Linked DNA regions of Frankia casuarinae. Each later gene encodes a partner of the first gene's protein in a complex. Links are inferred from orthologs where the notes say so. Each region holds a gene or a part of one and is shown on either strand. Other genes may lie near its edges. The genes, in order: pcrA and uvrB.

Region 1 (3,385 bases):
ACGCCGCCGCGGTTTCCGCCGGGTGCGCACGGTGGAGCTGCCGCTGCTCGTGCCGACGGTGCAGGAAGCGGCGCTCCGACTCGCCGCGTCCGTGCACGCCGCGATGACGGACAGCGGCAGGCAGCGCGTGCACATCGTCGCCCATTCACTCGGCGGGCTGGTGGCCCGCTACTACGTGCAGCAACTCGGGGGCGATCAGTACGTGGACACGCTGATCACTCTCGCGACGCCTCATTCCGGCACCCGTCTCGCCGGGCTCGTCCCCCGGTCGGTGCCGTACCGGCTCGTCACCCAGCTACGGCCGGGATCGGCGCTCCTACGCGAGCTCGCCGCACCCGCCCCCGGCTGCCGGACCCGGTTCGTCGCGATCGGCGCCGGGCTGGACAGCGTGGTGCGGCCCGCCGAGGCGGCGCTCGACCATCCCGATCTCGACATCGAAAATTACACCGTGCCGGGCCTCGGGCATCATTCCCTGGCGTTCAGCGGCAAGGTTGCCCACCTGGTCGCGAGCTGCCTCGCCGGGGCGGCGGACCGGCCGGGACTCTCGGGACCGTCAGAGCTTCTCGACGGGGGCGTACCGCAGGAGCAGGCGCTTCGTGCCGGTGTTCTCGCCGAAATCGATGGTCGCCTCCGCGGAGTCACCGACCCCGCCGGTGGCGACGACAACTCCGAGACCGAAACTGTCATGCGTCACCCGGTCGCCCTGACGCAACTCCAGGACGGCCCGAGCGGCCGGCCGCGCGCGACCCGAGAACGGCGAGTTCGGTAGCGGTTTACGCGCCGCCGGGGCGCCGGCGGCGCCCCGGCCGGTCGCGCCCGACCCAAACCCGCCAGACGAGCCCCAGGACGTCCCCGCGGGCGCTGGCGGGGGATCGGCCAGCCGGCGCCAGTCAACCAGCGTGTCCGGCACCTCGCCGAGGAAGCGCGACGGCGGGTTGTAGGCCGGTTGGCCCCAGGCGCTGCGCATCACCGCGCGGGTCAGGTAGAGCCGGATCCGGGCCCGGGTGACACCCACATAGGCGAGCCGACGCTCCTCCTCGAGCTGGGTGGGATCTCCCAGGGTCCGCAGGTGCGGGAAGACGCCGTCCTCGAGACCGGTAAGGAAGACGACGGGGAACTCGAGGCCCTTGGCGCTGTGCAGCGTCATGAGAGTGACCACACCATCGGAACCGTCGTCGGTCGGAACCTGGTCCGCGTCGGCGACGAGCGAGACCTGCTCGAGGAACTCCGCAAGCGTACCCTCGGGCAGCCGCCGGGCGAACTCCTGGACCACTCCGACCAGTTCCTGCAGGTTCTCCACCCGGCCCTGGGACTCGACGGTGTCCTCGGCGAGGAGTTCCGACAGGTAGCCGGTGCGTTCAAGCACCCCCTCGACCACGGCCACCGGGTTGTCGGCCGCTACGGCGCGTAGCTCGGCGAGCAGCGCGGTGAACTCGCGCACCGCCTTCGCCGAGCGCGCGGCGATCCCCGGCACCTCGTCGACACGCTCCAGTGCCTGCGCGAACCCGATCCGCTCGACATCAGCGAAGCCCGCCAGGGCCGCCTCGGCCCGCTCGCCGATCCCGCGCCGGGGCACGTTCAGGATGCGACGCAGGTTCACCGTGTCGCTAGGATTGGCGAGGACCCGCAGGTAGGCAAGGAGATCACGGATCTCCTTGCGCTCGTAGAACCGCACCCCGCCGACCACCCGGTAGGGCAGCCCGACCCGGACGAAGATCTCCTCGAACACCCGGCTCTGGGCGTTGGTCCGGTAGAACACCGCGACGTCGGCGGGCCGCGCGAGCTTCGCGTCCGAGAGCCGGTCGACCTCCTCGGCGACAAAGGCCGCCTCGTCGTGCTCGTTGTCGGCGGCGAATCCGACGATCTTCTCACCGTCACCGGCGTCCGACCACAGTCGCTTGGCCTTGCGCTGGTTGTTACGCGCGATCATCGCGTTCGCGGCGGAGAGGATGGTCTGGGTGGAGCGGTAGTTCTGTTCCAGCAGGATCACTGCGGCGTTCGGGAAATCCTCCTCGAACTCCACGATGTTGCGGATGTTCGCCCCACGGAAGGCGTAGATCGACTGGTCCGCGTCGCCAACCACGCACAGCTCCGCCGGTGGGACGGCGCCCGAGGCCCAGGTACCCGGCCCGGCTGCCGGCTCGGCCGGCTCCACCGGCGCGGACCCGCCACCGAAGTACGCCGGTTGGCCGACGAGTTCACGCACCAGGACGTACTGCGCGTGGTTCGTGTCCTGGTACTCGTCCACGAGCACATGTCGGAATCGGCGCCGGTAGTGCTCGGCGACGTCGGGGAACGACTGGAGGAGGTTCACCGTCATCATGATCAGATCGTCGAAATCAAGGGCGTTGGCCTGAGCCAGCCGCTGCTGATAAGCGGCGTAGACCTCGGCGACGGTCCGCTCGAGGTGGTTCGTGGCCCGGTCCCGTGCGGCCTCCCAGTCGATCAGTTCGTTCTTCAGGTTGCTGATCTGCGCCGCCAGACCTCGGGCGGGATGCCGTTTGGGATCAAGATCAAGGTCACGGGTGACCAAAGTGATCAAACGCTGCGCGTCGGCGGCGTCGTAGATGGAGAAGGTCGAGCCGAACCCGAGACGCTTCGCCTCGGACCTCAGGATGCGCACGCAGGCCGAGTGGAAGGTGCTCACCCACATCGCCCGCGCCCGGGGACCGACCAGCGCCGAGACCCGTTCGCGCATCTCGTTGGCAGCCTTGTTGGTGAACGTGATCGCCAGCATCTCCCCCGGCCGGACCCCCCGGGCCGCCAGCAGGTACGCGATACGGTGGGTCAGCACCCGCGTCTTGCCGGACCCCGCGCCCGCGACGACGAGCAGGGGTGCCCCGATGTGCACCACCGCCGCCCGCTGCTGCAGGTTGAGCCCGTCGAGCAGGCCCTCGGCATCCAGGCGTGGCGAGGAGAAGCCACCGGGCTCGTCCCCGCCCACCGGCGGCGCCAGCACCGCCGGGCCGAACAGGTCGTAGGGCACGTGCGCACCGCCGTGGACATCCGTCCCGACCGACCCGGCGATGCCGGATCCGCCGCCGTGGGAATCGCCGAAAAAGCCGCTCATGGGACTCCGATCGTACGTTCGACGTCGGGCAGGTCGGACCGCGGCATGCCCGGATCGCACCCAACGGCCCGGTCCGCGGTGTGGTCCGCGAGATGCACCGACGGCCCCACCCGGCCGCGGTCCTCGCGCGTCCATGCCACCGCATGACCATCACACGTCCACGCCCAGTGGTCGTCGACCCGCGTGCTGACCAGCCTATTGTCCGTCGTTCCCGCCCCGCCCCGCGCGCGAGGGCGGGTCGTCGATGGCCGTGGTCCGCGTCAACGCCCGGCCCACCGGCGGTCAGGCGGCCCCGCGGCCAAGCGGCCACGCCAC
Region 2 (3,253 bases), 1.2 Mb from region 1 along the record:
CCGGCCCGCGCGATCCGCGCCTCGACCTGGGTGCCGACCTGGGTGCCCGTCCCCGGCGTGGGATCGAGGGCCGCCACGGGCGGCGGCGCGAGATCGATACCGTGGAGTGCCGGCTGGTGGGCGGCCGGGTGAGGGGTTGTCGGGTGAGGGGCGACCGCCACGCCCGCGGAGCGGTCGGGCGCACCGGCCAGGACCAGCCGGCTTCCGAAGGCGCCGAGGGTGATGCCGAGAACGGTCACCCCCGACCGACGGGCCGACCGGGCCCGCATCAGATCGGCGGCCAGCAGGACGCCCACGAGCAAGCCCGCCCCGATCAGACCGCCGGACAGGTAGGCGAATCCGGGCCGGCCGGGCACGGTGGCCGGCAGCGTGATCGCGGAGAGGAGGACAGTGACGATCGCCACCGAGACAGCCAGTCCCGGACGCACCGTGATCGGCGGGAGATGTCCCCGTCGGGTGGCGTCGTGGGTGGTCATGTCCGCTCAGAGCTCCTTTCGCCTTCACCGGGCCGCGGTCACGACCGGGTGTCATACATGCTCAACGCATAGCCTGCCCGTCAACGTCCCGGCAGACACCGCAGGGAGTCCGCGACTTTGCCGACGATTTCGTTGCCGAGGTTCGGCAACATCGAAGTTCGGCAACATCGAGATTCGGAAACTGTCGGAGGCCTGTGGTGTGCTAGAAGCCGTGAGCACAACGTTCGAACGGCCCACCATCGACATCGAGCGGACGCGGGCGCCGTTTCAGGTCGTGTCCGACTTCTCCCCGTCGGGCGACCAGCCTGCCGCCATCGACGAGCTGGCCCGGCGGGTCGGGGCCGGCGAGTCCGACGTCGTCCTCCTCGGCGCCACCGGCACCGGAAAGTCCGCGACCACCGCGTGGCTGGTCGAGCGCCTGCAGCGGCCGACGTTGGTGATGGCCCCGAACAAGACGCTCGCCGCGCAGCTCGCCAACGAGTTCCGGGAGCTGCTGCCGCACAACGCCGTCGAGTACTTCGTCTCGTACTACGACTACTACCAGCCCGAGGCGTACATCGCGCAGACGGACACCTACATCGAGAAGGACTCCTCGATCAACGAGGAGGTGGAGCGGCTACGGCACTCGGCGACGATGAACCTGCTCACCCGTCGGGACGTCGTCGTGGTCGCGAGCGTCAGCTGTATCTACGGCCTCGGCACACCGCAGGAGTACATCGACCGGATGGTGCGGCTGAGGGTCGGCGACGAGATCGAGCGGGACCTGCTGCTGCGCCGCTTCGTTGACGTGCAGTACACCCGCAACGACCTCGCCTTCACCCGCGGGACGTTTCGGGTCCGGGGGGACACGGTGGAGATCTTCCCGGTCTACGAGGAGCTCGCCGTCCGAGTCGAGATGTTCGGCGACGAGATCGAGCGGCTCACCTACCTGCATCCACTGACCGGGGAGGTCGTCAGCGAGGCGGAGGAGATCTACGTCTTCCCGGCCACGCACTACGTCGCCGGGCCGGAGCGGATGGAGCGGGCGATCGCCGGCATCGAGGCGGAGCTCGCCGAGCGGCTGGCCACCATGGAGCGGCAGGGCAGGCTGCTGGAGGCACAGCGGCTGCGGATGCGCACCACCTACGACATCGAGATGATGCGCCAGGTCGGGTTCTGCTCGGGCATCGAGAACTACTCCCGGCACATCGACGGCCGCGAGGCCGGGAGCCCGCCGCACACCCTGCTCGACTACTTCCCCGACGACTTCCTGTTGGTGATCGACGAGTCGCACAACACCGTCCCGCAGATCGGCGGGATGTACGAGGGCGACATGTCCCGCAAGCGCAACCTCGTCGAGCACGGGTTCCGGCTGCCCAGTGCCATGGACAACCGCCCGCTGCGGTGGGAGGAGTTCCTCGAGCGCATCGGCCAGACGGTCTACCTGTCGGCGACCCCGGGCCCCTACGAGCTGGGCCGGTCCGTCGGCGTCGTCGAGCAGATCATCCGGCCTACCGGCCTGCTCGACCCCGAGGTCGTGCTCAAGCCGACGAAGGGGCAGATCGACGATCTCGTCCACGAGATCCGGCTGCGCGCCGAGCGGGACGAACGGGTCCTGGTCACCACGCTGACCAAGAAGATGGCCGAGGATCTCACCGACTACCTGCTCGAACTCGGCATCCGGGTGCGGTACCTGCACAGCGAGGTGGACACCCTGCGCCGGGTGGAGCTGCTCACCGAGCTGCGCCGCGGCGAGTTCGACGTGCTCGTCGGGATCAACCTGCTCCGCGAGGGTCTCGACCTGCCAGAGGTGTCGCTGGTGAGCATCCTCGACGCCGACAAGGAGGGCTTCCTGCGCTCGGACAAGTCACTGATCCAGACGATCGGCCGGGCCGCCCGTAACGTGTCCGGGCAGGTCCACATGTACGCGGATGCGATCACCCCGTCGATGCGCCGCGCCATCGACGAGACGAACCGGCGGCGCGAGAAGCAGATCGCCTACAACACCGAGCGCGGGCTGGATCCCCAGCCCCTGCGCAAGAAGGTCGTCGACATCCTCGACGACATGGTTCGCCAGTCGGCCGACGGCGAGCTGATTGGCGGCGGCGGCCGATCGCAGTCCCGCGGCAAGGCCCCGGTTCCGGGGATGAAGTCGCGCGCCGGCAGGGAGGGCGCCGTCGGCCGGTACGCCGCCGAACTCGCCGGCCTGCCCTCCCACGAACTCGCGCAGCTTATCCGCCAGCTCGACGACCAGATGCACGAGGCGGCGAAGGAGCTGCAGTTCGAGCTGGCCGCCCGGCTGCGCGACGAGATCGCCGAGCTGAAGAAGGAGCTGCGTGGCATGGGCGCCGCCGGCGTGCAGTGATGCCGTGAGCGCCGGCCTGCCACGATCAGCCGGCTGGGGCGGCGGTGTCCGTGCCGCTGGCGGCAGTATCCGTGCCGCTGGCGACGGTCTCGGCCTTGGCGGTGGCCTTGGCGGTGGCCTTGGCGTCGCGGCGGGCCAGCAGGTCCTGCCAGACCTCCTCGATGCGGGCGTCGAGGTCGTCCAGGCTCCCGCCGTTGTCCACCACGATGTCGGCAGCGGCCCGGCGCTGGGAGTCCGTGGCCTGGTTCGCCATCCGCGCCAGCGCCTGGTCGCGGGGCAGGCCGCGGCCCTCGAGGCGGTGCAGCCGCAGCTCCCGCGGCGCCTCGACGACCAGCACCACGTCGTAGGTGCCCTCGGCGTGCACCTCGACGAGCAGCGGGATGTCGTGCACGGCGATTCCGCTCGGTGACACCTCCCCCATGCGCCGCGCCGT

What was found.
Region 2: the proteins of pcrA (region 1) and uvrB are in contact, whole or in part, in a crystal structure (PDB 7EGT), measured with the Thermus thermophilus proteins. The link is inferred for Frankia casuarinae from one-to-one orthologs. Residues at the interface, in WP_096412145.1 of Thermus thermophilus: His654, Arg656, Phe657, Gln666, Asp668, Glu669, Lys680, Arg681, Leu682, Ser683, Lys685, Tyr686, Ala687; in WP_096411307.1 of Thermus thermophilus: Glu23, Leu25, Arg26, Asp27, Gly28, Glu29, Arg30, Phe31, Arg55, Glu326, Asp327, Phe328, Glu379, Ser382, Gln383, His398, Gly400, Arg401.

What each region holds. Positions count from the first base shown.
Region 1 is NC_007777.1:737,238-740,622, reverse strand. What follows is about bases 313-3,385. They hold pcrA (DNA helicase PcrA), read right to left. Parts: upstream 3,071-3,385; coding sequence 554-3,070; downstream 313-553. UniProt on the Escherichia coli protein: A helicase with DNA-dependent ATPase activity. Unwinds DNA duplexes with 3'-5' polarity. Translocates on single-stranded DNA with 3'-5' polarity. Initiates unwinding more efficiently from a nicked substrate than double-stranded DNA.
Region 2 is NC_007777.1:1,952,798-1,956,050, reverse strand. The notes cover bases 313-3,253. They hold uvrB (excinuclease ABC subunit UvrB), read left to right. Parts: upstream 313-687; coding sequence 688-2,820; downstream 2,821-3,253. Other genes in these bases: coaE (dephospho-CoA kinase), read right to left, coding at 2,846-3,253; FRANCCI3_RS08175 (alanine and leucine rich protein), read right to left, coding at 313-476. Outside these bases: more of FRANCCI3_RS08175, read right to left, coding at 1-312. UniProt on the Escherichia coli protein: The UvrABC repair system catalyzes the recognition and processing of DNA lesions. A damage recognition complex composed of 2 UvrA and 2 UvrB subunits scans DNA for abnormalities.